4 regions of the Streptomyces sp. RKAG293 genome follow, and region 1 is predicted to be linked to each of the others. Evidence: riboswitches for the same ligand, from Rfam matches in the RefSeq annotation. Region 1 holds a riboswitch; each other region holds the start of a gene.
What was found. A riboswitch is a leader RNA that binds a small molecule or an ion and turns the genes downstream of it on or off. The one in region 1 is predicted to bind cyclic di-AMP.
Positions count from the first base shown of each region.

Region 1 (7,529 bases):
ATACCCCTACGGGGGAAAGTACGGGGGATGAAGTACCTCCCTCCCCCGTGCAGATCGTCTCGGCCGAGCGCAGTGTGCCCGGCGGGCTCGCCGAAACCGTCGAGCTGACGACCCAGGACGGCGCGCTGCTGCGGCGGATCGCGCGGATTGAACCCCGGCTGACGCTCGGGGTGCTGGAAGCGGTGCCCTTGCTGCCCCTCTTGGCACAGTGGCGGGAGCGGGGAGTGCCGGAGGGGGCGCTCGCGCAGATGCTGACCGCCGGGCTGCCGAAGACGGTGTTCACGCCCGCTGGATTTCTACGGTCGCGACTGAGCCGGAAGCTTCCGCCGAAGGCGCCGTCCGGGCATCGGCCTGATGTCCTTGAGTGCGAGAACTGCGGGCGGCCGTTGGCGGCCGGCCGGGGCAAGTGCGGGCCGTGTGCACGCGAGGGTCGTACGCCGTCGGCTCCGGCCTCGTCTGTCGCGCGGGAAGGACGGGCGCGGGTGCGTGCGGCGTTGGCAGGGGTCTGAGGGGGCCGGCCCACTTTTCGGGGAGACGCTCCGGCCTTGCGCTGGATCACGGGCTGCGGCCCCGGTGTTTGCGGCAGCTGCGGCTACTACGATGCAACTTCACGCCACACGAGGCGCGAGCGTGCAAGTGGAGGATGGGGGCGGTCGGTCGTGGGCTGGTACGTGTGGGCCATTGCGTGGGTCGTCCTGTCGGGCGGTGGCTGGTGGGGCAATCGGTTCCGGCATGCCATGCGTACCCGGCATGAGCGGAAGGTCGAGCTGATCTCCGCGGAGGGCGAGAAGCAGCGGGCGCTGCAGGCGGCGAACCGGCCGCCGGAGGCGATCTGCGGCTGCACGCACCATCTGGCCAAGCACGACAAGCAGGGCAAGTGCCACGAAGTGGTGCAGACGCCGACCGCGTGGGACGCCGAGAAGAAGCCCGTCTCGTACGAGGCCCGGCCGTGCAACTGCCAGCAGTACATCGGCCCGCGGCCGCTGGAGACGCTCTACGCGGAGGACATCGTCGACCTGTCGTAGGCCCGAGAGTTCGTCGGACGGTCGGACGGTCGGACATGCCGACGGCCCTGGCGCGGGGGGTCACCAGGGCCGTCAGGGTTTGCCGTTGGACTGTTGGGCGGTTGGGCGGTTGGGCGGTTGGGCTGCTCAGCGGTTGGCCGGGCCCCTTCGGTCAGACGTCCATGCCACGGGCGCGCAGCCACGGCATCGGGTCGATCGGGTCGCCCGCTCCCGGGCGGACCTCGATGTGGAGGTGCGGCCCGGTGACGTTGCCGGTGGCTCCGACCCGGCCGATGGTCTCGCCCGTGGTGACCTTGCCCGAGGTCTGCACCATGGAGGACAGGTGGCAGTACCAGATCTCGGTGCCGTCATCGAGGGTCAGGATGATGCGGTAGCCGTACGAACCCGCCCAGGCGGCCGAGGTGATGGTGCCGCTGTGGATCGCGGACACCGGCGTACCGGTGGGGGCCGCGAAGTCCTGGCCGGTGTGGGTGTTGGCCCACAGGGAGCTGGACTCCCCGAAGCTCGCGGTGAGCGTGTACGAGGCGACCGGCTTGGTGTACGAGGCCGCGAGCGCGGCGAGGCGGTCGGCCTCGGCCTTCGCTGCGGCGACCTCCGCGGCCTTCTTCTTGGCGGCGACCTCCGCCTTCGCCGCGGCGGCCGTGTCCCGCACCTTCTGCGCGGCGGCCTCCTTGGCGGCCGTTGCCGCCGCTTGGCCGGCGGCCGCGTCGCGCACCGCCTGGTCCGCTGCGTCACGCTGCTGGGCGACGTGCTCGAGGATGCGGGTGCGGAGCGCCTCGCCGGCGTCCGCCGACCATGAGGTCGTGGTGGCGCCGTGCTCGGCGGTGGACGCCGCGGCCACCGGGGCGTGGTCCCCGCCCACGAGGGAACTGATCCCCGGCATCTCGGACAGCTTCGGAAGGTCCGGCGCGTCCGGCAGCTCGGACAGGTCCGGGAGCGAGATCGGCACCGGCGACTTGTCGGCGGCCGCCGCCATTCCGCCCGCGCCCATCGCGGCCACGGCCGCGACGCTCAAAACGGTCGAACCACGGGCTATGGAACGCGGCTTGGGGAGCCGGTGCTTGTTGCCCCGATCCGGGGCGACGGACTCCGCGGTGGGGTTCCATTCGTCCCATTCCCCGGCTTCCGGAGCCTCGGGTGAAGGGGCGTAGGCAGACTGGTTCGACGCCACGGGTGGCGCTCTCCTTTCCTTCCTTCTCGCCTACCGGGTTAGCTGACGGGTTCGGAGCAGGAAGGTCTCCTACGGGCCAAAGCGCAGCCCGATTCACCCCAATTAGTGGGTCCCCGGTTCCCGCGGACGGGATTCGGCAAGCGCACGGTGCCGCCTCTACGGCGGCAGTGACGACCGCGCTGCGTTATCGAACGGTAATTGAGCCGGGGGTCTTTTCCAAGCTGAAAGGAGGAGTTGGCGGAGGTGACTAATGGGATGGACGGGATGCAATCGGGCGAAGAGGGGTGATCGGAGTGATACGACGGTGATGTGAGCGTGAGTCAGTTGTTATGCGGAGTGGGGTGGACCCACTACGGAACGTGATGCATGACGAAACCCCGGCCGGATGATTCCGGCCGGGGTTCGTTACGTCGGGGTCTCGTTACGTCAGGGTCTCGTCACGTCAGGGTCTCGTTACGTCAGATCGTCACGCCAGTGCGTCACTCAGATCGTCACGCCAGTGCGTCACTCAGATCGTCGCGCCGCCCGCGTCAGCCCTGCCGGCGCCGGCGGCGGAGGCCGGCGAAGGCCATGGCCGCACCGGCGGCGACCAGGGCGGCCGCGCCGGCGGCGAGGGTGCCGTTGCTGCCGTTGGCACCGGTGTGAGCGAGCGAGGACTTGGTGTTGGTGATGGGCGCGTCCGTGGTGGCCGGGGCCGCCGCGGCGGGGCTGCTCGTGGTCGAGGACGGCGACGGGGTCGGGGTCGGGGTGGCCGACGGGGTGCCGGTCGGAGTGGTGACCGGGGCCGTGGGGAGAACGGTGATCTTCTCGTCGGTCTCGGCGATGATGCTGGTGTTGCCGCTGCTCAGCCCTGTCTGGGCGTTCAGCTCGAGGACCTTGGCCGCCTTGGGGGCTTTGTCCGCGGGCAGCGTGAACTTGAGCTTGTAGTGGTACGTCCCCTCGGCGAAGCCGGTGGGGATGTCGGGCAGCAGCCACGTGTTGACGTGGTCCGGAGCCGCGACCTCGACCCAGCGGCCTTCGAGCCACACGAACAGGTCCAGCGCCGGGTCGCCGCCGGCGCCGAACGCGGTGAGCTGGGTGCGCAGAGGCTTGCTGAAGTGACCGCCCGCCTCGTTGACGACATCGAGCGAGAACACCGCCGGCTTCGCAGCCGACACCTTGGTGGCGCCGCCGAAGTGATCCTTGATCGTGCCGATCCTGATCGAGGGGCTGGCCTGGAAGGAGATCGACGGGATCGAGTGCGAGGGATTGTCCTCGTAGTTGCCGGTGTCGAAGGTCAGGGTGAGATTTCCGTCGTTGGCGGGGAAGTTGGTGTTGAGCCCGACGGTGATCTTCCAGGTGTAGGTGGTGTTGGCCGGGATCGAGAAGGGGGCGGACTTCGTGCCGTGCGGGTGGAGGTGCACCACCATCGCCATGTCCTGGCGCCCCACCTCGATGTCGGTGGCCGGCGCCGAGACCGGCACGACCGCGAGCTTCACCTCGGAGCCGTCGAGCGGGCTCGGGCCGCTCGGGACGCCGAAGACGTTCGCGTTGAACTCGACCGCCTTGCCGTTGTTGTTCGTCGCACTGACCGTGTAGGACTCGGTCGCCCCTCCCCGGGCGAGCGGGCCGGCCGGCGACGGGGTGCCGAACGCGATGTGGAGCGGCTTGGCGGCCGGGGCGTCGGCGTACGCCGCGGCCGGCATGAGCGCCGTGCCGCAGACGGCGGCGGCCACGGTGACGGCGGCGGCGAGACGTGGACGGCGCGACAGGGTGCGAGCAGACATGGTGATCCCCCCAGGGAACAGGAACGTGAAGGGTGGAGCTGGATTTTGCGCCCCGCGCGGCTTCCCGTTCAGCGTTCCTGTTCGGTCCCTGCGGCTTGCGACAGGGAAATCGTCACACGCGGCCGATCCCCGGATCATGCGGGAAGCGTCACCTCCGTGTAACGGTGAAAGCCGTGGTCCCGGAGGTGTTGGTACGGTGCTTCGGCGCACTCTTCACCGGTCTGGACCACTGCCAATTCGCCTGGCCCTTGGCAGCGTTCACGCGCGGGGCCCACGATGGTCACGTCCCACCCGATGGTCACCCTCCACCCGATGGTCACGCCCCACCCGATGGTCATGCACCCGGCCCACCATGACGTCCCAGGGAGCCTCCATGGACCGCACGCCCGGCAACGCCGCCACGCCCGCCGCACCCGGCGACCCTTCGACCTCCCGTCGCACCCTGCTGCGCGGCGGCCTCGCGATCGGCGCCGTGGCGGCGGCCGGCCTCGTCGGCTCGATGCGCGCGGACGCCGCGACGGTCGACTACCCGTCGGCCGTCTGGTCCCCCGCGAGCACGGGCAACTACACGGCGTCGAACCGGGTCACGAGCTATCCGGTCAACCTCGTGGTCATCCACGTCACGCAGGAGACCTACGCCAACACCATCCGGGTCTTCCAGGACCCGGCGCACCAGGCGAGCGCGCACTACGTCGTCAAGTCGTCGGACGGATCGATCGGGCAGTGCGTGCGCGAGCACGACATCGCCTGGCACGCGGGCAACTGGGACTACAACACGCGCAGCATCGGCATCGAGCACGAGGGGTGGGTGGACCAGCCGGCGTACTTCACGACCGCGATGTACCACTCCTCCGCCGCGCTCACCGCCGCGATCTGCGACAAGTACGGCATCCCCAAGGACCGCAACCACATCATCGGCCACGTCCAGGTCCCCGGCACGGACCACACCGACCCCGGGCCCAACTGGGACTGGGTGCGGTACATCCGGCTCGTCAACGGAGTCTGACGCCCCGGCGGACACCGCGGCACGCACCGGATTCACCAATCGGCGCCGCGCCCTAAACTCCGTCCAGAACTCCCCAGGGCCCCGCTGTTACGAAATCAGAACACAGCGGAGACAAATCCTGGACAGTAACTTATCCCTGAATTCCCGGCGCCTCCCGGTGCGCGCATTTATGCATCCCGGCGCCCCCGACCTCGGGATATTGCTTTAACGTTTCCGCTGATTACTATTCGCTCACACGTACGTCAACCAGCGGAAACCCGTCCCGTGCCCGACGGAAACCCATCCCCCACCCGGTTCGCTCCCGCCCCACCCGCTGCTCCGAGAGCCGAGAACCCGCTTTCGGAAATGAACAATGCTGTGCCTTTTTCACCGCCTTCCCGATTCCCCTCCACAAACCCTGCCCTTTGCTCCACGATGTGACACGGGCGACCTCAAGACGGGGAGATCTGACGGTCGCACCTATCCCACTGCAACCCAGTTCATTGGAATAGGGAGGGCCGGGGGCGCCTGAGAGGGCTGCCCCGGCGTGCCCTCCCGGGGGAGGAATCCATGGGTCGAACGACCCGCCTTGCCACCGCGTGTACCGCCGCGGCGATGCTCACCCTCACCTGGCCCGCAGCCGGCATGAGTTCCGCGGCCGCGACCGCCGCGGCCGTCACGCCCAGGATCGATCTGCGGGTGCTCGTCGTCGACGACGGCGGGCCGGCCACGCAGGCCATCGCCGCCGAACTCGACAGCGCGGGCACGCCGTACACCACGCTCGATCTGAACAACGCCGCACGGCCGCAGATCACCGCGGCCTATCTGAGCGACACGGTCAGCGGACGGCCGCGCGCCAAGTTCCAGGCCGTCGTGCTGCCGAACGACAACCCGTTCGGCGCCGGATCCGCCGAGATGGCGGCGCTGGCCGCGTACGAGACGGCCTTCGGCATCCCGCAGGTCGACGCGTACACCTACGCCCGGCCCGAGGTCGGGCTGAACTACGCGCAGGACCCCGGCTACATCGGCTCGCTGGACGGTGCCACCGCCGCGGTGACGGCCACCGCCGGGCCCTTCGGCTACCTCAAGGGGAACGTGCCCTTCGAGGACAACTCACCGACGGTCGGCGAGAGTTACGGCTTCCTCGCCACGCCCCTCGCGACCCAGGCCGCCGGAGCCACGTTCACCAGCTACGTGGACGCGCCGATCCAGGGAAGCACCGCCCGCGGTTCGCTCGTCGGGCAGTACAGCCACGACGGCCGCCGCGAACTGGTCGTGACGTTCGTCTACAACCAGTACCAGCAGCAGTTCCGGCTGCTCGCCCGCGGCATGGTCGAGTGGATGACCCAGGGCATCCACCTCGGCGCCGACCGGAACTACTTCGCCCTGCACATGGACGACGTACTCCTCGGCGACGACCGCTGGAACCCCACGCTCAACTGCACCCCGGGCGACGTGGACTGCGCGGTCGGCACCGACCAGTCGGATCCGGACCCCATCCGGATGACGCCCGCGGACGCCACCTACCTCAAGCAGTGGTCGGCGGCGAACGGCTTCACACCGGACCTGATGTACAACGGCGGCGGCAGCGAGGACTACAAGGCGGAGCACGGCGGGACGGACCCGCTCGCGACGCAGCTCATCGCCGACAAGAACGCCTACCGCTGGGTCAACCACACCTACACCCACCCGTACCTCGGCTGCGTCCAGGACGTCTCCGTGGTGCCGTGGAAGTGCTCGACGACCGCCACCGGCGCGGTGGTGTGGACCTCCAAGGCGGACATCACCGCGCAGATCAAGAACAACACGACCTGGGCCACGCAGCACGGCCTCACCGTGAACAAGCAGGAGCTGCTCACCGGTGAGCACTCCGGCCTGAAGATCCTGCCGCAGCAGCCGCTCGACAACCCGAACCTCGCCACGTCGCTGACCGCGACCGGCGTGACGGTGCTGGGCAGCGACAACTCGCGCGACCCGCAGCAGCGCAAGGTCGGGCCGGCACTGACGGTGCCGCGCTTCCCGATGAACGTCTTCTACAACGCGGGCAAGGCGAGCGAAGAGGTCGACGAGTACAACTGGATCTACACCAGGGCGGCCGACGGCGGCAGCGGCATCTGCGAGGGCTCCGCGACGTCCACCTGCCTGGACACGCCGCTGGACACGGCGACGGGCTACGCCTCGTACATCGTGCCGCTGGAGGCGCGGACGGACCTCGGGCACGTGCTGTCCAACAACCCGCGGCCGCACTACGTGCACCAGTCGAACTTCGCCGAGGACCGGATCGCCTATCCGGTCATGGAGAAGATCCTCGGCGACTACAAGAACCTGTACGCCGCCAGCACGCCCATCGTGAACCTCCGGATGGCCGACATCTCCGCCGAGCTGTCCCAGCGTGCCGCCTGGGACACGGCCGTCAAGGCCAACAAGGTCACCGCCTACCGGATCGGTGACACGGTCACCGTCACCGCGCCGAGCGGCGTGCAGTCGACCGCGAGCATGCCCGTCGGCACCCGCCAGGCACAGCTCGTCGGCACCACCGCCTTCGGCGGCGCCTACGCGGGACAGCTGTCCGGCTGGGTGGC
Region 1 covers NZ_JAJOZB010000001.1:4,335,343-4,342,871, forward strand. The annotation lists gene LNW72_RS19030 (helix-turn-helix domain-containing protein) at 1-509, shown strand, start outside; gene LNW72_RS19035 (hypothetical protein) at 738-1,025, shown strand; gene LNW72_RS19040 (M23 family metallopeptidase) at 1,177-2,196, opposite strand; cyclic di-AMP (ydaO/yuaA leader) riboswitch at 2,209-2,345, opposite strand; gene LNW72_RS19045 (hypothetical protein) at 2,727-3,962, opposite strand; gene LNW72_RS19050 (peptidoglycan recognition family protein) at 4,336-4,968, shown strand; gene LNW72_RS19055 (hypothetical protein) at 5,518-7,529, shown strand, end outside.

Region 2 (7,529 bases), 440 kb from region 1:
CGACCGCCGTCGCCGAGACCTCGTTCCCCTACATCCCGGGGCTGTTCGCGTTCCGCGAGCTGCCCACCCTGGTCGAGGCGTTGCGCAAGCTGAGCACCGTCCCGGATCTGCTGGTCTGCGACGGCCACGGGCTCGCACACCCCCGGCGGTTCGGCCTCGCCTGCCATCTCGGGGTGATCACCGGCATTCCGACGGCCGGGGTCGCGAAGACACCGTTCACCGGGAGCTACGACCCGGCCGCGCTGGGCCCGGAACGCGGGGCGTCCGCACCGCTCGACGACGGCGGGGAGACCGTGGGCCGGGTGCTGCGCACCCAACGCGGCGTCAAACCGGTCTATGTGTCGACAGGGCACCGCATCGACCTGGACACCGCGTGCCGGCACGTCCTCGCGCTGGCGCCGGAGTACCGGCTGCCGCAGACGACCCGGCTCGCCGACCGGCTCTGCCGGGACGCGCTAGCGTCAGGGGGTGCCTGACGAGACTGCCGCCACCCCCGCCGCCCCGCCCGCCCCCACCCTCTTCACCTGGGAGTTCGCCGCCGATCCGTACCCGGCGTACGCCTGGCTGCGCGAGCACTCGCCGGTGCACAGGACCACCCTCCCCAGTGGCGTCGACGCCTGGCTGGTGACGCGGTACGCGGACGCGCGGCAGGCGCTGGCGGACGCGCGGCTCAGCAAGAACCGCGGCCATCACAGCGAGGGCGCCAACGCCAAGAACAAGGTGGGCATCCCCGGCGAGCGCGGCGCGGATCTGATGACGCACCTGCTGAACATCGATCCGCCGGACCACACCCGGCTGCGGCGGCTCGTCTCCAAGGCGTTCACCCCGCGCCGGATCGCGGAGTTCGCACCGCGGGTGCAGGAGCTGACCGACCGGCTCATCGACGGCCTGCAGACGGACGAGGCGGGCGCGGTGAAGTCGGAGGCGGACCTCATCCACGAGTTCGCGTTCCCGCTCCCCATCTACACGATCTGCGACCTGCTGGGCGTTCCGCCCGAGGACCAGGACGACTTCCGGGACTGGGCGGGCATGATGATCCGCCACGGCGGCGGCCCGCGCGGCGGCGTCGCCCGGTCGGTGAAGAAGATGCGGGCGTATCTGCTGGAGCTGATCCACCGCAAGCGCGCGGACCCCGGCGACGATCTGATCTCCGGGCTCATCAAGGCCAGCGACCACGGTGAGCACCTGTCGGAGAACGAGGCCGCCGCGATGGCTTTCATCCTTCTTTTCGCCGGTTTCGAAACCACCGTCAACCTGATCGGCAACGGGGTCTACACGCTGCTCCGCCATCCCGAACAGCGCGCCCAGCTCCAGGCGTCGATCGCCCGCGGTGAGACGGACCTCCTGGAGACCGCGGTGGAGGAACTGCTGCGGTACGACGGGCCGGTCGAGCTGGCGACCTGGCGGTTCGCGACCGAGTCGCTGACGATCGGCGGGCAGCGGATCGGGGAGGGCCAACCGGTGCTGGTGGTGCTGGCGGCGGCCGACCGCGACCCCGACCGGTTCGACGGGCCCGACACGCTGGACCTGGCGCGCCGCGACAACCAGCACGTCGGCTACGGGCACGGCATCCACTACTGCCTGGGCGCCCCGCTGGCCCGCCTGGAGGCGCAGTCCGCGCTCGCGACGCTGCTGACCCGGCTCCCGGACCTGCGGCTGGCGGCCGAGCCGGACGATCTGCGGTGGCGCGGCGGGCTCATCATGCGCGGGCTGCGGACGCTGCCGGTGGGCTTCACCCCGGAAGCCGGCGCCGGCGGATCCGGCGAAAGCGGAATCCCCGAATCGACGCCCTGAGTCCAGCCTTTCACACCGCTAAACCCTGATGGAACGTCAAAAATGTCCTGTACACGAGGTACGGGCTGAAATCGACCGTGACCTCAGCGTGATGCCCGCTACACCGACTTGTGATGCGATGGTCAACACCGCTACGTTCTGCGGTCATCGCAGGCTTCTCGAATATGACGCAGGGCCGTAGTCAATGTTTTTGGAGAAGGGTGACCGCATGCTGAAGTCCGGGAACGGCAGACACCGCCGACCGCGCCAGGCCCCGACCGCCATCGTGGTGGTCGCGGCGACCGGAGCGGGGATCGCACTCCCGCTGCTCGGTGCAGGCGCCGCGCAGGCGGCCGACGCCACGGTCTGGGACAAGGTGGCGGTGTGTGAGAGCGGCGGCATGTGGAGCGCCAACCACGGCAACGGCTTCTACGGGGGTCTGTCGATCACCGAGGACACCTGGGAGCAGTACGGCGGCACGGTCTACGCCGAGCGCCCCGACCTGGCGAGCCGCTCGCAGCAGATAGCCGTGGCCGAAACGCTGCTGAAGGAACTCGGGCCCGACGCCTGGCCCGGTTGCTCGGGACCCGCGGGGCTCGTGACCGGCGAAGCGCCGCCGAAGATCGACCCGGGCTCGATCCTGCCGCCGTTGGTCACCACGAAGCCGACGGCGCCCACCACGACGCCGACGACGCCGACGACGCCGACGACGCCCACGACACCCGCGACGCCGACGACGCCTCCGGTCTCCACGACGCCGACGTCTCCGTCGACGCCCACCGGCACTCCGACGACCGACCCGGCGGCCGACCCGACGACCGACCCTTCGGACGCCACCACGCCGGCCACCACGCCGACCGCCCCGAGCACCTCCCCGGAACTGGCGGACACCACGCCGGGCGCCGCGGGCAAGAGCCAGGGCAAGCACGCCAAGCCCGGATCGCCGGACTCCACCGACGGGCAGAGCACCGACCGCGCCTCGCGCGACGCCGACCGGGCCGCGGGTGCCGCCGACGGTCTGAACGGTGATCAGAACACCGGGCAGGGCGATGTGGCGGCCGACGGCGACTACGTCGTCGTGCCGGGCGACAACCTCTGCGACATCGCCGCCGACCATCATCTGCAGGGCGGATGGAAGGCGCTTTATGGGGCAAATGACCAGATTGTTGGGGACAATCCCGACCTGATTCTCCCTGGGCAGCACCTGGACTTGAGCTTCTGAGACCGCTCAACACGATCCCGGCACCCCGGACCTTGTGACAAGGGTCTCCGTGGCGGCCGTGCCGGCCCGCTCGCACCGCGCCGCCTTTCTCCCTTCCGACCTGCGGTTCTGTGGGTCCGTTCAGCCGGATGGGGGAGTTGCTGTACGACCCCGGGATGTTTGTCCTCGCCGGGATCGTGTGTTTAACGTCGTACTGCTCGCCACAGCGGGCCCCGCCGGTCAGGATCGCCGAGTCCTGCCGCCGACCGACGGGAACAGTCGACGCGAAAGCGCCGTAGGCAGGAGCGGGGGACCCAAGGTCTTCCGCCGGCCCGGACCCGAACTCGTGGGGGACGGACCGGCTTGGGGTGAAGCAGCACGGCGAAAGCCGCGCAGCCGGGCAACTCACGCCCGAACCCGACAGCTGACCTCGTAGGCGTCGGTGAGGATGAACAACCATGGCTAAGCACCGTCGCCCGTCCAAGTTCACCCGAATTGCCGCGATTGCCGGTGTCACCACCGCCGCGATCGCCGTTCCGCTGATGGGTGCCACCGGCGCCTCCGCCGCTTCGGTCGCCACCTGGGACGCTGTCGCCCAGTGCGAGTCCGGCGGCAACTGGTCGATCAACACCGGTAACGGCTACTACGGCGGCCTGCAGTTCTCCCAGTCCAGCTGGGAAGCCGCCGGCGGCACCGCGTACGCCTCCCGCGCCGACCTCGCCACCAAGGACCAGCAGATTGCGGTAGCCGAGAAGCTGCTCGCCCTGCAGGGCCCGGGTGCCTGGGCCTGCGCCGGCGCCGGCAACCTGACCGCCGGTGGCCCGGCCGCCGACGTGAACACCGGTTCCGCGACGAAGAGCACCCCGTCGAAGAGCACCACCTCGCGCGACACCTCGGACACCGCCAGCCGCGGCAAGTCCGAGAACCGCGCCCCGGTCAAGAAGACCAAGCCCGCCGCCAAGCCGGCCGAGACCAAGAAGGCCGCGCCGGTCCAGCAGGGCAACGGCGAGTACAAGGTCGTCACCGGTGACAGCCTTTCCGGGATCGCCCAGGCGCACCACGTCGCCGGCGGCTGGGAGAAGCTGTTCGAGCTCAACAAGAGCATCGTCAGCGACGCCGACCTGATCTACCCGGGCCAGCAGCTGCACCTCAGCTGAGACCGATAGCCGCGGGCGCGGCCGGCCTGGTCGCCCGGGCCGCCGCCCCGCCGGCTCTCCTCCGCTGAACCCCGACGGGATCCTGCTGGATCCTTCTGAATCACGCCGGATCCCGTCGAACCCCAGGACTCCCCGGCCAGGCACGCACTCCCCCCGAGCGTGCCGGGCCGGGGTTTTGGCGTCCGGCACGCGGCGTAAGGCGCCGTTGGTCACCTGTTGTCAGCCTTTGGGCCCTTTTTCGTCTCAGGGGTCGGCCGATCGACGGGTCTACCCTCCCCGGGCGGTTAGGCTCGTGTCGCAAGAGCAGAGAGACACGCATCAGCTGTACACAGCCTGAAGGAGACACTCGTGCCGTCCATCGACGTCGTCGTAGCCCGGGAAATCCTCGACTCACGAGGCAACCCCACCGTCGAGGTCGAGGTCGGCCTCGACGACGGCAGCACCGGCCGTGCGGCCGTGCCGTCCGGTGCCTCGACCGGAGCCTTCGAGGCCCTGGAGCTCCGCGACGGTGACAAGACCCGCTACATGGGCAAGGGCGTCGAGAAGGCCGTTCTCGCCGTCATCGAGCAGATCGGCCCGGAGCTCGTCGGCTACGACGCCACCGAGCAGCGGCTGATCGACCAGGCGATGTTCGACCTGGACGCCACCCCGGACAAGTCCTCGCTCGGCGCCAACGCCATCCTCGGCGTCTCGCTCGCCGTCGCGCACGCCGCCTCCGAAGCGTCCGACCTGCCGCTCTTCCGCTACCTCGGCGGCCCGAACGCGCACGTGCTGCCGGTCCCGATGATGAACATCCTGAACGGCGGGTCGCACGCCGACTCGAACGTGGACATCCAGGAGTTCATGATCGCGCCGATCGGTGCCGAGTCCTTCTCCGAGGCCCTGCGCTGGGGCGCCGAGGTCTACCACACGCTCAAGGGCGTGCTGAAGGAGCGCGGGCTGTCCACCGGTCTGGGCGACGAGGGCGGCTTCGCGCCGAACCTCGACTCCAACCGTGAGGCGCTCGACCTCATCGTCGAGGCCATCAAGAAGGCCGGCTACCAGCCGGGCCAGGACATCGCGCTCGCGCTCGACGTCGCCGCCTCCGAGTTCCACAACGAGGACGGTTCGTACGACTTCGAGGGCAAGAAGATCTCCGCCGGCGAGCTCTCCGACTACTACGCCGAGCTGGTCGCCGCGTACCCGCTGGTCTCCATCGAGGACCCGCTGAACGAGGAGGACTGGGAGGGCTGGAAGGCTCTCACCGCCAAGCTCGGCGACAAGGTCCAGATCGTCGGCGACGACCTCTTCGTCACCAACCCGGAGCGCCTGCAGCGCGGTATCGACGAGGGCTCGGCCAACGCGCTGCTCGTCAAGGTCAACCAGATCGGCTCGCTCACCGAGACCCTCGACGCGGTCGAGCTGGCCCAGCGCAACGGCTTCAAGTGCATGATGTCGCACCGTTCCGGTGAGACCGAGGACGTCACCATCGCCGACCTCGCCGTCGCCACCAACTGCGGCCAGATCAAGACCGGCGCCCCGGCCCGCTCCGAGCGCGTCGCCAAGTACAACCAGCTCCTGCGCATCGAGGAGATCCTGGACGACGCGGCGGTCTACGCCGGCCGTTCCGCGTTCCCCCGCTTCAAGGGCTGACCCGGCCGGCCCGAGGGCTGATCGGCGGCACCGCCCGCACGTCTGACCTACGTCCCCGCGCCCGGTCCCGTACCGTGGCCGGGGACGTAGGTACGTGCGGACGAGGGGAGACGGCGTGGGGGCGGATCGGTTCTCCACCGCGGCGCGGCTGAAGGCGATCGGCCAGGAGGCGCAGGCCCGCGTCTACCGCGCGGCGACCAGGCGCCCCGCCCCCCGCCGCAGCAAGCTCACCGGGCGGGCCGCGCTGCTGGCGCTCGTGCTCTGCGCGCTGATCGTCGCCCTCGCCTACCCGATGCGGCAGTACATCGCCCAGCGCTCGGACATCGCCGACCAGCGCAAGGAGGCCCAGCAGGCCAAGCAGCGCGTCGAGCAGCTGCGCGAGGAGAAGGCCCGCTGGCAGGACAACGAGTACGTGAAGACCCAGGCCCGCAAGCGGCTGCACTTCATGCTGCCCGGTGAGACCGGTTATACGGTGGTGAGCCCGACCCCGAGCGCCGCCCCCGACGGCGACCCCGCCGGCCGCCGGCCCTCGGACGAGGCCGCCGCGCACCGCCCCTGGTACGACAATTTCTGGGACAGCGTCGACCACGCCGACGCCGCCGGGTCCCCCCGGCGATAGCCGGGCACCGCCCGCCGCCGGCCTTCCACGATCGAGAACGGCTCATGACAGATCACCCCGCTCCCACCCCCCGCACCACGCCGACCGAGGCCGACATCGCCGCGTTCAAGGAGCAGCTGGGCCGCCCGCCGCGCGGCCTGCGGGCCATCGCCCACCGCTGCCCGTGCGGACAGCCGGACGTGGTCGAGACCCAGCCGCGGCTGGAGGACGGTACGCCGTTCCCGACGCTGTACTACCTGACGTGCCCGCGCGCCGCGTCCGCCATCGGGACGCTGGAGGCCGACGGCGTCATGAAGGAGATGACGGCCCGGCTCGCCGAGGACCCGGAGCTGGCCGCCGCCTACCGGGCCGCGCACGACGACTACATCACCCGCCGGGACGCCATCGAGGTGCTGGAGGGCTTCCCGAGCGCGGGCGGCATGCCCGACCGGGTGAAGTGCCTGCACGTCCTGGTCGGTCACTCGCTCGCCGCCGGCCCCGGGGTCAACCCGCTGGGCGACGAGGCCATCGCGATGCTGCCCGACTGGTGGCGCAAGGGCCCCTGCGTCAGCGGCGGCTGCGCCACCACGACCACCGACGAGGTGCAGAAGTGAAGCGAGCCAAAGGGCGCGCCGGTGTCGAAAGAGACGAGACCAAGTGACCGAGGAACGAGGGAACGCAGCGTCGAGGAACGTCGACACCGGGTCTGAGCGCCCGGAGGCGAGGGAACAGCAAAAGGGGTCCCGCGTCGCGGCCATCGACTGCGGTACCAACTCCATCCGGCTGCTCGTCGCCGACGCCGACCCCGTCACGGGCGAGCTCAAGGACCTCGACCGGCGGATGACGATCGTCCGGCTCGGGCAGGGCGTGGACCGCACCGGACGGCTGGCGCCCGAGGCGCTGGAGCGGACCTTCGCGGCCTGCCGCGAGTACGCCGCCGCCATCAAGGAGCTCGGGGCGGAGCGGCTGCGCTTCGTTGCGACGTCCGCCTCCCGCGACGCCGAGAACCGCGCGGACTTCGTCCGCGGTGTGGTGGACATCCTGGGCGTCGAGCCCGAGGTGATCACCGGTGACCAGGAGGCCGAGTTCTCCTTCACCGGCGCCACCAGGGAACTGACCGGTCACGAAGGCCACGCGAAGCCCTACCTCGTGGTGGACATCGGCGGCG
Region 2 covers NZ_JAJOZB010000001.1:3,892,034-3,899,562, reverse strand. The annotation lists gene LNW72_RS17105 (endonuclease V) at 1-476, shown strand, start outside; gene LNW72_RS17100 (cytochrome P450) at 469-1,794, shown strand; gene LNW72_RS17095 (transglycosylase family protein) at 2,003-2,995, shown strand; cyclic di-AMP (ydaO/yuaA leader) riboswitch at 3,256-3,428, shown strand; gene LNW72_RS17090 (transglycosylase family protein) at 3,433-4,131, shown strand; gene eno (phosphopyruvate hydratase) at 4,480-5,763, shown strand; gene LNW72_RS17080 (septum formation initiator family protein) at 5,879-6,382, shown strand; gene LNW72_RS17075 (DUF501 domain-containing protein) at 6,427-6,975, shown strand; gene LNW72_RS17070 (Ppx/GppA phosphatase family protein) at 7,118-7,529, shown strand, end outside.
Region 2: it holds a riboswitch for cyclic di-AMP, as region 1 does, so the genes downstream of both, LNW72_RS17090 (transglycosylase family protein) here and LNW72_RS19040 (M23 family metallopeptidase) in region 1, are expected to answer to the same signal.

Region 3 (7,529 bases), 1.1 Mb from region 1:
TGAAGACCTCTTCGAAGACACGCGACTGGGCGTTGGTCCGGTAGAAGACGGCGACGTCACCGGGGCGGGAGTCACCCGCGTCCGTCAGCCGGTCGATCTCCTCGGCGATGTACTGCGCCTCGTCGTGCTCGTGGTCGGCGACATAGCCCGTGATGATCGGGCCGTCGCCGGCGTCGGTCCACAGGTTCTTGGCGCGGCGGCCTGCGTTGCGCTCGATGACGGCGTTGGCGGCCGTGAGGATCGTCTGCGTGGAGCGGTAGTTCTGCTCCAGCAGGATCGTCGTCGCCTGCGGGTAGTCCTCTTCGAACTGCAGGATGTTGCGGATGGTGGCACCGCGGAAGGCGTAGATGCTCTGGTCCGCGTCACCCACCACGCACAGCTCGGCCGTGTGGTCGCCGGTGCCGACCAGCTCGCGCACCAGCGTGTACTGGGCGTGGTTGGTGTCCTGGTACTCGTCCACGAGGACGTGGCGGAACCGGCGCCGGTAGTGCTCGGCGACGTCGGGGAACGCCTGGAGCAGGTGCACCGTGGTCATGATGATGTCGTCGAAGTCCAGGGCGTTGGCCTCGCGCAGCCGCGCCTGGTAGAGCGCGTACGCCTCGGCGACGTGCTTCTCGAAGGGGTTCTCCGCCTGCCGGGCGTAGTCCTCCTCGTCGATCAGCTCGTTCTTGAGGTTCGAGACCTTCGCGCTGAACGCCTTCGGCGGGAACTGCTTGGGGTCGAGGTCCAGGTCCCGGCAGACGAGCGCCATGAGCCGCTTGGAGTCGGCGGCGTCGTAGATCGAGAAGCTGGAGGTGAAGCCGAGCTTCTTGCTCTCGCGGCGCAGGATCCGCACGCACGCGCTGTGGAACGTCATGACCCACATCGCGTTGGCGCGCGCGCCGACGAGGTCGCCGACGCGTTCCTTCATCTCGCCCGCGGCCTTGTTGGTGAACGTGATCGCGAGGATCTCGCCTGGGTGCACCCCGCGGGTGCCCAGCAGATGGGCGATGCGGTGCGTCAGCACCCGCGTCTTGCCCGATCCGGCGCCCGCGACGATGAGCAGCGGCCCGCCCGCGTGCACGACGGCGGCGCGCTGCTGCTCGTTCAGCCCCTCCAGGAGCTGCGCGGGGTCGACGACGGGGCGGGCGGCCCCGTCCCGGTAGTACGCGTCCCGGCCACCGTGCGGGGGCTCGTTGAAGCGCCCGCCGAAGAGGTCGTCCGCGGCATCGTCCGGCCGGTGCGCGGACCCGTGCTCCGGGGGCGGCGGGACGGATTCCGACGCGTGGTCGGGGGCCTGGAGGTCGGCCAGGAAGCTGTCGTCAAAGAGGCTGCTCATCGCTTCCCGAGTCTAGGCGCCCCCACTGACACCTCACACTCCGCTTGGCGGAGTCCGTCCGGACGTGGACCGGGCCTGAAAGATTCGTCACTCTCCGCGACCGGATCCGACCACCGAGCACAGATCACGAAATGGTTTCGGGCCTATCGGACACCGGTCTTCCCACCGGACACGAGAGTTGGCTACCGTGCCGGACCAGGCGGTCCGTCCTCCACCTCGGCAACACGCCGTCACGGACCGTCTCCGCTGAGTGCGGCCGAGAGGCCGCAGCCGGGGACCCACTGGCATCACTGGGGTGAATCGGTCCGCACGGGATGTTCCGCAGGGGACGTTCCGCACGAACCGTAGGGCGACCTTCCGACAGCCCGAACCCGACAGCTAACCCGGTAAGCGGTTTACGGAAGGATTTCCCGCCTTGGCGTCGCACCGCAAACCCCGCCCCGGCATACGCGCCGGCCTGCTCACCACGACCGGCCCCCGCGCGGCCGTCGGATTCACGGCGGCGGCACTGGCCACCGTCACCCTGCTGGGCGAGACCGCGAGCGCGGCGCCCGCGCAGCCGCAGCCGCCCTCCATCGAAGAGGTCCAGGCGAAGGTCGACGCGCTCAACCACGACGCCGAGGTCGCCACCGAGCGCTACAACGGCGCGAAGGAGCAGGCCGACCAGCAGAGCTCCAAGGTCGAGGCGCTGTTGAGCCAGGTCGCACAGCGGACCGAGTCGCTCAACGACGCGCGGCGCGTCCTGGGCCAGTACGCGGCCGCCCAGTACCGCAGCGGCGGCGTCGAGGGGACGAGCACGTTCCTGCTCTCCGCCGATCCGCAGCAGTTCTTCGACCAGACGCACCAGATGAAGCGGATGACCGGCAACCAGAAGGAAGCGGTCGAGAACTTCCGCACCCAGCAGGCCACGACGACGCAGAAGCGCACCGAGGCGGTGAAGAGCCTCGGCGCGCTGACCTCGGCGCAGACCAAGCTGCAGACGGAGAAGACCGCCGTCCGGCAGAAGCTCGCGGCGGCGCAGACGCTCCTCAACTCCCTCACCGCGCAGGAGAAGGCCCGGCTGGAGGCGCTGGTGGCCAAGAAGGAGGAGCAGGCTCGCAAGCTGGCCGCGGAGGTCGCCGCCAAGGAGAAGGCCGCACGGGAGGCCGCCGCCAAGGAGGCCGCGAAGACCGGCGCCGGGACGGGCACCGGCGGTTCGGGTTCGAACACCACCTCGTCGAAGGCGGCGAAGGCCATCGCGTTCGCCCGCGCTCAGCTCGGGGATCCGTACGGGTGGGGTGCGACGGGTATGGACTCGTGGGACTGCTCAGGGCTGACGCAGGCGGCCTGGAAGGCGGCCGGCGTCACCCTGCCGCGCACCACCTGGGACCAGGTGAAGGCCGGCGAGCGCGTCTCGATGTCGGACCTGCGGCCCGGCGACCTGATCTTCTTCTACGACGACATCAGTCATGTCGGCCTCTACATAGGGGACGGCAACATGATCCACGCGCCGCACACCGGCACGGTCGTCAAGATCGCACCGATCACCCAAATGCCGGTTTACGGAGCTTCTCGCCCGTCCTGAAGTTCACCGTCTCGAATGTCGCGGATCGACAGGCGGCCCGACAGGGCCCGACTGTCGGCCCGCCATTCGGACGGACGGTCACAATAGGTAAGGTAACGAAGCGATTTCGCTCACCTTCTGATGGAAACTTCCCAAGAGTCACTCAAGTTGACTACGGTGGCCCGCTAGGCAGCTCGTTCCACAAGCCGGCGCAGTGCCGACGGCGAGCTGCCTCCGCTGAATCCGACCGCGAGGCCGGAACCGGGGACCCACACGCAGGACTTGGGGTGAATCGGGGCGAACGTCCGCACAACGGACGTGAGCACCGTAGGGCAGCCTTCCATCGCCCGAACCCGTCAGCTAACCCGGTAAGCGGTCCACGGAAGGAATGTCTGCCTTGGCGTCGCACCGCAAACCGCGCCCCCGAATACTCGCCTCCACCGGCCCGCGTGCCGTGGTGGGCCTGACGACGGTGGCGCTGGCCACTGTGACTCTGCTGAGCGAGTCCGCGAGCGCCGCGCCCGCGAAGCCCTCCATCACCGAGGTCAAGGCGCAGGTCGACGACCTCCGCGAAAAGGCCGAAGCCGCCACGGAGCACGTCAACGCGGCGAAGGAGAAGACCGACCAGCAGCGCGCGAAGGCCGATCTGCTGCTCGCCGAGGTCGCGAAGAAGACCCAGAAGCTGAACGAAGCGCGGGAGACCCTGGGCCAGTTCGCCGCCGCCCAGTACCGCGAAGGCGGCGTCGACCAGACCACCGCCCTGCTGCTCTCCGACAACCCGGAGAAGTACCTTGAGCAGTCCCACCTCGTGGACCGTGTGTCGGCCACGCAGGAAGAGGCCATCAAGGAGTTCCGCACCCAGCAGGCGGCCGCGACGACCGAGCGCACCAAGGCCGCCGCGAGCGTCGCGGACCTCGCCGCCGCACAGACCAAGCTGGCCGCCGAGAAGAAGACCGCCGCGGCCAAGCTCGCCGACGCGCAGAAGCTGCTCAACAGCCTCACCGCCGAGGACCGCAAGAAGGTCGCCACGCTGGACACCCAGCAGTCCGGCAGCGCCGACAGCGCCAGCTACACGTACAACGGCCCCGCCAGCGGCCGTGCCGCGCAGGCCATCAGCTTCGCGCTCGCGCAGCGCGGCAAGGCGTACGTCTCCGGTGCCACCGGCCCGAACTCGTACGACTGCTCCGGTCTCACCCAGGCCGCGTACCGCTCGGCCGGCATCAGCATCAGCCGCACCACGTACACCCAGATCAACGACGGCACGCGCGTCTCGCAGTCCGAGCTGCGCCCCGGCGACCTGGTGTTCTTCTACTCCGGCATCAGCCACGTGGCCATCTACCTGGGCAACGGCGAGATCGTGCACGCCCCGCACCCCGGTGGCGTCGTCGAGGTCGGCAAGATGAGCTGGATGCCGTTCGCCGGCGCTGTGCGACTCGCCTGACACCTTGGCCCGGATCACCGGTCGGCCGGTCCTCCTGCTCGCCACCGCCGCGATCGGCGGTCCGGTCCTCGCGGCCGGTGCGCTGCGAGCGGGTGGCGGCCGGTCGGTGCTCGATCCGCCGGACGGCTCGGGCCCGCTCTCGTACCACGGCGGGTACCTTCTGCTGCTGGCCCTGGCGTGCGTGGTGGGCGGCGCGCTGCTCGCCGCGCGCTACCGCCGGGCCGTGCAGCACGTCGACAGCCCGGACCCGGTGGCCGAACGGCTCAAGGACGCGGCGCTCCTGCTGCTGACCGCCGCCACCGCGGTGGTGCCCGTCGCCGTGCTGCTGAGCCACCGGAGCAACCCGACCGGCACGGAGCCGCGGAACGACGCGAGCCTCCCCACGGAGACGGCGAGCGGGCCGCCCGCCACCGAGGCACCGGCGCAGCCGCCGTCCTCCACCGGGCAGGCGACCGCCGGTTCGTCCTTCGATCTGTTCCATCTGCTGCTCGTCGTCGGAGCGGTGCTGGCCGCGGTCGTGGTCGTCGTCGCGCTCGTCCGCTGGCTGCGCTGGTACCTGGCGGGCACGGCGGGACCCGGCCTCCAACTGATCCCCGGCAGCCCGGACACCGCCGAGAGCGCGCTGGCCGGCGCCGTCGACTCGGGGCGCCGCGCGCTGCACGGCGAGGACGCCCGTGCGGCGGTGATCGCCTGTTACGCGGCGATGGAGACCACCCTCGGCCGGTCCGGGGTCGCCCGGCTCGACTCCGACAGCCCCACGGACCTGCTGCACCGCACGGTCGCCGGCGGGACGCTGACCGGGACGGCGGCCGCGGACCTGACCCAGCTCTTCCGTGAGGCGCGGTACTCCAGCCACCCGATGGACGACGGCCATCTGCGGCGGGCCGGCGCCGCCCTCGACACGATCGCGGCCCAACTGGCCGCCGTGGAAGCCCCGGAGGCCGTGGCAGCCGTAGGAGTAGCGACCCCGGGCACCCGGGCCCCGGCGGGCGACCGGTGACCCCCGGCTCCACGCGCCACACGCTGCTCGTGCTCGGCACGGTCGCGGCCGGCACCGAGGCCGCCCTCGCCCTGGCCGGCGGATTCGCGGCGGCCGGCACCGGTGCGGTGCTCATCGCGGCGGTCGCCCTGCTCACCGCCCGCTACGCGACGGGCTTCGACTCCCAGGACCACGGCTACCGCAGACCGGTCCGGCTGCTGGGCAGCAGGACGCCCCGGCTGGGCGACTGGGGCCGCGCGGTCGCCCAGGGGATGTCGTCCGAGGACGGTTTCACCCACACCCTGCGACCGGGCCTCCAGCGGCTGTACGCGGCCCGGCTCGCCGAACGGCACGGGATCTCGCTGCGCGCCCAGCCCGACCGGGCCGCCGCCGTCGTCGGCCCCGAGCTGTGGCCCTGGATCGATCCCCGCCGGCCCGCCCCGGAGGGCACCATCCCGCCACAGGTCCTGCGGGCCGTCGTCGACCGTCTCGACGAGCTGTAACGGTGACCGACGACCCCCTTGGAACCACTGAACCGCCGAACGTCCTTCCAGGAGCACCGTGACGACCATTCAGCCGGCCCAGCCCCCCGTCGCTCAGCCCACCTCCGTTCAGCCCACTTCCGGTCGGGTACCCGCCCCTCAGGTTCCCGCTCAGGCATCCGCCGCTCAGTCCGCCACCGCGCCCCCGGTCCTGACGCCGCGCGAGGCCGGGGAACGCGCCCGCCGGGTGCTCACCGAGATCGAACGCGCCGTGGTCGGCAAGCCCGACTCCCTCGAACTGGTCATGCTCGGCGTCCTCGCCGGCGGCCACATCCTCATCGAGGATCTGCCGGGACTCGGCAAGACCCTGCTCGCCCGCTCCTTCGCCACCGCGCTCGGACTCGACTTCCGCCGGATCCAGTTCACCCCCGACCTGCTGCCGTCGGACGTGTCCGGAGCGCCCTTCTACGACCAGCGCAGCGGCGAGATGGTCTTCCGGCCGGGACCGCTCTTCACCCATCTGCTGCTCGCCGACGAGATCAACCGCACACCGCCCAAGACCCAGGCGGCGCTGCTGGAGGCGATGGCCGAGGCGCAGGTCTCGGTCGACGGCGTCACCCGGCGGCTGCCCGAGCCGTTCGTGGTCATCGCCACCGCCAACCCGATCGAGTACGAGGGCACGTACAGCCTCCCCGAGGCCCAGTTGGACCGCTTCCTGCTGCGCGTCAGGATGGGCTACCTCCCGCCCCGCGACGAGGCGTCGATGCTCCGCATCCGGCTCGACCGGGCCGCCCCCGAAGCCGTGCTCAACACCCTGAGCACGCCCGCCGAGGTGCTCGCCATGCGGGCCAGCCTGGAGAGCGTCGAGGTCGACGACGACCTGATCGCGTACGTCGTCGCCCTCATCGGCGCGACCCGTGCCCATCCGCAGATCCAGGTCGGCGCGTCACCGCGCGGCGGACTCGCGCTCGTACAGCTGGCCCGCGCCCGCGCGGTGCTCGACGGCCGTGACTACGTCACCCCGGAGGACGTGAAGGCCCTGGTCGTCCCGGCCCTCGCGCACCGCGTCACGCTGCGGCCCGAGTTGTGGGTGCGGCAGATCAACGCCGACGACGTCATCGCCGAACTCGCCCGGTCCGTACCGGCGCCGCAGACCCTGCCCGACGACCAGCGCTCCGACGACCGGCACTCCGAGGACCAGCAGGGCGCGTTCCGGCGGCCGGCAGCGCGGCCGTGACCGCGGGCCGACAGCCGCCGGGCCGGCCCGCCGCCCGCCCGGCCGCCGTCCCCGCACACATCGCGCGGGCGCTGGGCGGCCCACCGGACGCCACCGCCGACGAGGCGGCGGAACCGGCCGAGCCGCCGTCCCCGCCGCCACCCGGCTGGCGGGCCGGCGAACGCGCCCTGCGGCTGCTCACAGTGGCCGCCGTGGCGGCCGCCGCCGCGCTGCTCACCGGCCACGCGTGGCTGCTGGCGCTGGCCGCGGGCCCGGTGGTGCTGCTCGTACTGGCCGGACCGGGAGCGGTGACGGGAGCTGCGATGACGTCCGGCCGACCGAGCCGGCTGAGCGCCGCCGTCGAGACCGGACCGGGCCGCTGCTTCGAGAACGAGGACATCGCCGTCCGCGTCCGGCTCGACTTCGACGGCGCCGCGGGCTGGATCGACCCGGGCATCACCCTCGGGCCGGGCGTCGAGCTGACCTCGCTCGCCGTGGCCGGCCCGGTCGTCGAACTCGCCCTCACCGCCCGCCGCTGGGGCCGCTGGAG
Region 3 covers NZ_JAJOZB010000001.1:5,441,918-5,449,446, reverse strand. The annotation lists gene pcrA (DNA helicase PcrA) at 1-1,318, opposite strand, end outside; cyclic di-AMP (ydaO/yuaA leader) riboswitch at 1,553-1,727, shown strand; gene LNW72_RS24440 (C40 family peptidase) at 1,734-2,882, shown strand; cyclic di-AMP (ydaO/yuaA leader) riboswitch at 3,087-3,252, shown strand; gene LNW72_RS24435 (NlpC/P60 family protein) at 3,250-4,302, shown strand; gene LNW72_RS24430 (DUF4129 domain-containing protein) at 4,307-5,302, shown strand; gene LNW72_RS24425 (hypothetical protein) at 5,299-5,784, shown strand; gene LNW72_RS24420 (MoxR family ATPase) at 5,975-7,000, shown strand; gene LNW72_RS24415 (DUF58 domain-containing protein) at 6,997-7,529, shown strand, end outside.
Region 3: it holds a riboswitch for cyclic di-AMP, as region 1 does, so the genes downstream of both, LNW72_RS24435 (NlpC/P60 family protein) here and LNW72_RS19040 (M23 family metallopeptidase) in region 1, are expected to answer to the same signal.

Region 4 (7,529 bases), 3.1 Mb from region 1:
CGGGTGGTTGTAGCCGTGGATCGCCGACCACCAGGACGCCATGCCGTCGATCAGCTCGGTCCTGCCCTCCGCCGGGGCGGCCAGCCGCAGCCGGACCCCGGACGCCGATGCGACGATCAGCGGCTCCTGACGGCCGGGCATCGGCCCGTACGGATGCCAGACGTGCTCCCGGTCCAGCGCCAGCAGCGCGTCGGGAGTCAGCGCCTCCGGGGCCGGCGGCGCGGTGAGGGGCTCAGGCATTGGGCGGCAGGTCCGTTCCCGCGCCCCGCCGGCGGACGGCGACCAGCCCGGTGCGGGCGGCACCCGCCGGGACGGGCTCCTGGGCCGGTGCGCCCGCGGGCTCCGCCACCGGCTCGGGCGCGCTCTGCGCAGCGCCGCCACAGGGACCGCAGCCCCCGCCGTCGGCGTGCGAACCGCAGCCCGCGTCCTCGCTCTGGGAGCCACAGCCGCCACCCGCTTCGTGCGAGCCGCAGCCGCCGCCGGCGTGCGCCACGTCCGCGCGGTGCTGCGGGAGGGTGACCGTACCCGCACCCTCCACCTCGAAGCCGGCGTCGGCGATCATGTCGAGGTCGGCCTGGCCGGCCTGGCCCTCGCTGGTCAGATAGTCGCCCAGGAAGATCGAGTTCACCAGGTGCAGCGCGAGCGGCTGCAGGGTGCGCAGGTGCACCTCGCGGCCGCCGGCGAGCCGGACCTCCACGTCGGGGCAGACGAACCGCACCATCGCCAGGATCCGCAGGGCGCGCTGCGGGGTGAGGTTCCACTCCTCGGCCAGCGGGGTGCCCTCGAACGGGATGAGGAAGTTGACCGGCACCGAGTCCGGGTCCAGCTCGCGCAGCGCGAAGACCACGTCCACGAGGTCGGCGTCGGTCTCGCCCATGCCCGCGATCAGACCGGAGCACGCGGACAGCCCGGCGGCCTGCGCCTGCTGCACGGTGTCCACCCGGTCGGCGTACGTGTGCGTGGTGGTGATGCCCTCGTACGTCGCCTCGGAGGTGTTCAGGTTGTGGTTGTACGCGTCCGCGCCGGCATCGCGCAGCCGGTCCGCCTGCCCGGCGGAGAGCAGGCCCAGGCACGCACAGACCTCGATGCCCTCGTTCTGCTCCTTGATCGCCTCGATGGTCCGGGAGACCCGGTCCACATCGCGGTCCGTGGGACCGCGCCCGCTGGCGACCAGGCACACCCGCTTGGCCCCGCCCGCGACACCGGCCGTCGCGGCGGCCGCCGCCTCGTCCGGCTTGAGCCAGGTGTACTTCAGGATCCCGGCCGTGGAGCCGAGCCGCTGCGAGCAGTACGAGCAGTCCTCCGGGCACAGCCCGGACTTGAGGTTGACCAGGTAGTTGAGCTTCACACGGCGCCCGAACCACTGGCGCCGCACCTTGCCGGCCGCGGTCACCACATCGAGCAGGTCATCGTCGGAGGTCGCCAGTACGGCAAGCGCCTCATCCCGGGTGGGCAGCTCTCGGCGCAGCCCCTTGTCCACCAGCGTGTTCAGCAGATCCATAGGGGCGATCCTGGCCCACCGAGGGGCCGAGAGCCAATGATGGACCGCACAACAGGGGTGGCTACAGGTGTGTGTATCGCCACACCCTGTCCGGGCGGCCCGACCAGTACGTTGCTGCCAGGCCCACCCGCACCTCCGCACCGCCCCGCCGGACCCCCCTGGCGGACCCGCCCGAGCCTGCCCCGCCGACCCCAGGGACCCCGATGAGCCGCGACCCGTTCGACTGGATCGACGCCCACGCCGAGCGGCGCCGCGAGGCCGGTCTCGTCCGCACCCTGCGACCGCGGCAGGCGGAGTCGGCGCTGCTGGACCTGGCGGGCAACGACTACCTCGGGCTGGCCCGGCACCCCCGGGTGACCCGGGCCGGGGCCGACGCCTGTCTGCTGTGGGGCGCGGGCTCCACCGGCTCCCGGCTGGTCACCGGTACCACCGAGCTGCACACCGAACTGGAGGCGGAGCTCGCCGCCTTCTGCGGGTTCGAGGCCGCCCTGGTCTTCGCCTCGGGCTACGCCGCGAACCTGGCCGCCGTCACCGCGCTGACCGGGCCCGGCACGCTCATCGTCTCCGACACCTCCAACCACGCCTCGCTCATCGACGGCTGCCGGCTGTCGCGCGCGGACACCGAGGTCGTCGCGCACCGCGACACGGAAGCGGTGCGCAAGGCGCTGGACGCGCACGACGGGCCCGCCGTCGTCGTCTCCGACTCGGTCTTCTCCGTCGACGGCGACGCGGCCCCGCTCGCCGGACTGGCCGCCGCCTGCCGCGAGCACGGCGCCGCGCTGCTCGTCGACGACGCCCACGGACTGGGCGTCCTGGGCGAGGGCGGGCGGGGCGCGGCCTGGGCCGCGGGGCTGGCCGGCGCGCCCGATGTGGTCGTCACCGCCACGCTCTCGAAATCGCTGGGCAGCCAGGGCGGCGTGGTGCTCGGGCCGGCCCGGGTGATCGAGCACCTGGTGAACGCCGCCCGCACCTTCATCTTCGACACCGGGCTCGCGCCCGCCGCGGCGGGCGCCGCCCTCGGCGCGCTGCGGCTGCTGCGTGATGAGCCGGAGCGTGCGGAGCGGGCCCGCGCGGTGGCCCTGCAGCTGTACGACCGGCTGACCGCGGCGGGGCTGCGGTCGGCCCGGCCGGACGCCTGTGTCGTCGCGGTGCGTGCTCCGTCGGCCGGGGAGGCGCTGCAGTGGGCGGCGGACTGCAGGACCGCCGGCCTGGCGGTGGGGTGCTTCCGCCCGCCGTCGGTGCCCGACGGCATCTCGCGGCTGCGGCTGACCGCCCGCGGCGACCTGACGGATCAGCAGATCGCCGAGGCGGTCGAGGTGATCGTGCGCACCGCGCCGCGGGATTCAGCCCGGTCCGGCGAACTCACCGGCGCGTAGCGCCCGTACGAAGTCGTCCCAGGCGGCCGGCGCGAACAGCAGCGCCGGTCCCTGAGGGTTCTTGGAGTCGCGTACGGCCAGCGGTCCTGCGGACAACCGGGCCGTTTCGACGCAATTGTTGGCCGCGGTGCTGTAGCTGCTGCGCTGCCACCGCGCCGCACAAAGCGTTGTGCTGGAGGAAACGTACCGAGGCAGTACCGGCATATGGTGCCTCCTTACGCGCCTTTGCTGTTCCCGGAGCCGATCCAGGAGTCGCTCCCGGAGCCGATCCCGGAAATGAACGCCAATGAGTCGTCGTACGACAGGGCGTGGGAGCGCAATCGGTCGAACGCGGCGCTGTACGCCCTGAGATCCTCTTGTCGATCCACATAGAGACTACTCGTCAAATGGTCGATAACAACAACGTCCAGATCGGCGATGAGCGGGAATGAGAAGATTACGAAAGATCCCGTAACACCTATGTGGCCGCCCGCGGCGAAGGGCAGAACCTGCAGCCGTATCCGCGGCATCCTGGCGGCTTCCGCGAGGTGCCGCAACTGCGCCCCCATGACCTGTTCTCCACCGACCTTGCGCCGCAGCACCGCCTCGTCGAGCAGAGCGTGCAGCTCCAGCGGGGAATCCTGCTCCAGCACGGCCTGCCGGGCCGTCCGCACCTCGACCAGGGCGTCGACCTCCCGTGCCCCGAGCCGCGGGAGGACCGACCGGGTGAGCGCGCGGGCGTACGCCGGGGTCTGCAACAGGCCGGGCACCACGCTGTTCTCCATGGTGCGCGCCCGGCAGGCGCCGGTTTCCAGACTGATGAAGTCGCGGTACTCCGGGGGCAGTACGTCGCGGAAGTCGTGCCACCAGCCGCGCTGGGTACCCTTCCCGGCCAAGGTCGCCAGCAGGTCGCGCAGTTCACGGTCGCGGACCCCGTAGATGTCCAGCAGGCAGGCCACGTCCTCCGGCCGCGCGCTGCTGCGGCCGGTCTCGACACGGCTCACCTTCGACTGGTGCCAGCCGGCCCTGCGGGCGGCCTCGCCGCTCGTCATCCCGGCCAGATCGCGTTGCCGCCGGAGTTCCGCTCCGAGCTTTCGGCGTCGTACCGCGGGGATCTGTTGCATCGCGCGCCGCTCCTCCTGAAGGGACTTTTCAGACCGTCACCAGTGCGACAGTCTGCGCCTGAATACGTTCTCGCGTAGCAGGGTTCACCGCTTTGAGCGACAGATATATGCATATCGCTGTGGATCGGCCGCATTAGCGGCACCATAGGTGGCACTCTGGCGCGAAGTAGCCGTCCGCGGCTCCCTGCGGGCAGACCGCACGACGGAGTCTCGGGGCACGGCGGGAAAGGGACAGCGTCGCCATGGCAGACCTCCAGGAAGCATCCGTCACCCTGCCGAGCGACCCCGCCTCGGTCACCACGGCTCGCCGGTACGTGTGCGGGCTGCTGGCGGACTGGGGGATGCCGGAGAACGCGCCCGCCGTCGACGCGGTGCGGCTGATCGTCTCCGAACTCGCCACCAACGCCGTGCTGCACACGCTCGGCCAGTCACCCACCTTCACCGTGGACGTCCAGCTGGAGCGGTCCGAGCACCTGCGGATCGGGGTCACCGACAGCCATCCGCGCTGGCCGCAGCGGCTGCCGGCCGCCGTCCAGCAGGACAACGGGCGCGGCATGGTCATCATCCGCCACCTCACCGCGGAATCCGGCGGCCGGCTCTCGGTCACCCCCACGCCGGACGGCGGCAAGACCGTCTGGATCATGCTCCCCTGGGCGGTTCCGGTGCAGTGAGCGGTGCGACGCGGCCGGTGCGCCGTGACCGGTGTGCCGTGATCGGGGCCCGGGAGACCGGACCGGGACGTCAGCCCTGGGCCGCGACCAGGAGCGCCTCCGCACCCACCGGGACGTATCCGGCGGCCAGGAAGGCGCGCACGCTGGCGGCGTTGCCCGGGGCGATCTGGGCCCACAGCGGACGGCCGTCGGGCACCAGGTGGCGGGCGGCGCGGGCGAGGCGGCGGCCCAGACCCGTTCCGCGCGCGCCGGGGTCGACCTCCAGGGCCGCTTCCCAGCGGCCGCCGACGCCCCGGCCGATCAGTACGGTGCCGCCAGGTGTCGTCCAGGCCCGTACATCGTCACGGCGCCGCAGCGCGCGGGCGATCCGCGGATGGGCGCGGTCGGTGGCCGGCTCCAGTCGCAGATCCGGCGGCCCCGGCAGCGGCCGGGCGAGCAGCATCATGTCGATGTTCTCCACCCGCCGGCCGACGCGCCGGCCCAGGGCGTCCAGGAACGCGGGGCTGAGCGGTGCGGCGAGATCGCCGGGGGCCAGCAGGCCGCGCATCCAGTCGTGGTCGGTATCGGTGAACAGGACGGCGTGCGCGGCGAAGGAGAAGACCCCGGCGTCCCGCTCCGAAGGCTGCGGCACCATGGTCACCCCGCCGTCCGGGGAGGGCAGGACGCCCTGTTCCACGTCGGCCAGGATCCGCGGCAGACTCATGCCTGCGCTGCTTCAGCCGCCTGCGTCGCCTCGGCCGCCGCCCGGGCGCGTTCGGGGGCGCTGCGCTCGACGCAGAACTCGTTGCCCTCCGGGTCGGCCATGTACACCCATCCCGTTCCGTCCGGCCTCCGCTGGTCACTGACCACGGTTGCGCCCAGCCCCGCCAGCCGTTCGACCGTCTCGTCGCGGGTACCGGTGGGCGGCTGGATGTCCAGGTGCACCCGGTTCTTGGCCGACTTGCCCTCGGGCACCCGGATGAACAGCAGTCCGGGGACGCCCGGTTGGCCCGGATCGATGAGCACCTCGGCGTCGCCCGGGTCGGAGTCCTCCAGCGCGTAGCCGGTCAGCTCGGCCCAGAACACGGCGAGGCGGTACGGATCGGCGGCGTCGAAGGTGATGTGGTGGACGGGGTTGAGATAGGTCATATACGGCTCCCGGCCGGTGGGTTGGTCCCAAACGGGGTCAACATAGCCGTCAGGCGGGCGTCCTTGCCGGGAATATCGGCCCGCCCCGCGCAACGGCCGCGCGGGTCCGGGGCGTCCGGGCCCCGCGCGCCGTCAGCGGACCCGGCCGTACCAGACACTGCCGGTCCAGATCTTCTCCAGCCGGACCCGGGTGCCGGTCTTGGGGGCGTGCCAGATCTTGCCGCTGCCGGCGTAGATGCCGACGTGGTAGACGCTGCTGCCGGTGTGGAAGAACACCAGGTCGCCGACCTGTCGGCTCGACGCCGTGATGTGCTTGGTGCTGTTGTACTGGGCGCCGGTGGTGCGGGGCAGCTTCTTGCCGGCCTTGTTGAACGAGTACAGGGTGAGTCCTGAGCAGTCGAAGCGGTTCGGCCCCGCGGCACCGTACTGGTACGGCGAGCCCTTCTTCGACGCTGCGATGCTCAGGGCCTTGGCGGAGACGGTGGCCGCGTCGGCGTGGGTGGCGGTGGCCGGCAGCAGGGCGGGGACCGCGACAGCGGCGGCGGTGAGGACCGAGGCGGCCCCCAGACGGGACAGACGTGTGGACATGCCGGACCTGGCCATGCGAAACCCTTCGTCGTCCGCTTGCGAAGGATGACCTGTCGGGTTCGGGCAGGCGAAGAATCCCGGCCGCTGACGCGGCTTCACCCCAAGGGGACGGCCTGGATACCGCTGGGCCGGCCCCGTCGTGCCTGGGTCCTCCGTTCCTGCCGTTGCAGTGTCGACCGGGCATCCGGGCGGCGGCAGGATTGGGCGTCCGCTCGGACCGCCCCACCACGGCGGCGGGGTCTTGTCGTCGAAGGGAGCATGACTCACGAATGCGCTCGGATCGGTACACAAACGGCTTTATGTGATTCTCATCACCCATCACCTATTCGGGTGGACGGAACGCCGGCCGCTGCCGTTTCCGCCCGGGCGCACGCCGGTTGACCTGGGGCGGAGGCAATGACCGTGACGGGCGGACGTCGCAAGTCGGTGCTGCAACATCCACCCGTCACGCGCAAGGGTGACTACTCCGAACGTGCGGGCGGATGTCGCCCCGATGGGCCGTCAGTGGTCCGGCTGCGGCGGGACGGTCACCAGGGACGCCCGCCGCTCGCCGTCCAGGACGCGCAGCGCCCTGCCCAGCGTGCCCGTGTGCACCTCGGTCTCGCCGCGGTCGTGCATCACCGCCAGTGCCTCGCGCAGCGCCGTCGCCCTGCCGACCAGGGCCTGGGCGGCGCGCAGCGCGCCGTAGGTGTCGCGGGAACGGGACGGGTTGATCCGTCCCAGCAGGTCCACGATCTCCAGATAGCGGTCGACGAGTTCGCCCTCGGAACGCGTCAGGGCCGGCAGCGGCGGCGGTTCCGGCACCACCGGTGTCACCGGATGCCGTGCGCGGTGCCGCTGGTCTTCCGGCTGAGGGTGACCCGGTCGACGATTCCGTAGGCCAGCGCCTGCGTGGCGTCGAGGATCATGTCGCGCTCGATGTCGGCGCTGACCCGCTCGGGCTCCTTGCCGGTGTGCCGCACCAGCAGCGCCTCCAACTGCTCCCGGGTGCGCAGCAGTTCCCGGGCCTGGATCTCCAGGTCTGCGATGGTGCCCTGTACGGCCTGGCCGAAGGACGGCTGGTGGATGAGGACCCGCGCGCCCGGCGTGATCATGCGCTTCCCGGGCGCGCCGGCGGCGAGCAGCACGGCGGCGGCCGAGGCCGCCTGGCCGATGCAGACCG
Region 4 covers NZ_JAJOZB010000001.1:1,238,504-1,246,032, reverse strand. The annotation lists gene LNW72_RS05515 (adenosylmethionine--8-amino-7-oxononanoate transaminase) at 1-240, opposite strand, end outside; gene bioB (biotin synthase BioB) at 233-1,501, opposite strand; gene LNW72_RS05505 (8-amino-7-oxononanoate synthase) at 1,705-2,877, shown strand; gene LNW72_RS05500 (DUF397 domain-containing protein) at 2,845-3,081, opposite strand; gene LNW72_RS05495 (helix-turn-helix transcriptional regulator) at 3,093-3,980, opposite strand; gene LNW72_RS05490 (ATP-binding protein) at 4,223-4,651, shown strand; gene LNW72_RS05485 (GNAT family N-acetyltransferase) at 4,722-5,354, opposite strand; gene LNW72_RS05480 (VOC family protein) at 5,351-5,779, opposite strand; gene LNW72_RS05475 (NlpC/P60 family protein) at 5,912-6,367, opposite strand; cyclic di-AMP (ydaO/yuaA leader) riboswitch at 6,386-6,549, opposite strand; gene LNW72_RS05470 (hypothetical protein) at 6,869-7,174, opposite strand; gene LNW72_RS05465 (ATP-dependent Clp protease proteolytic subunit) at 7,180-7,529, opposite strand, start outside.
Region 4: it holds a riboswitch for cyclic di-AMP, as region 1 does, so the genes downstream of both, LNW72_RS05475 (NlpC/P60 family protein) here and LNW72_RS19040 (M23 family metallopeptidase) in region 1, are expected to answer to the same signal.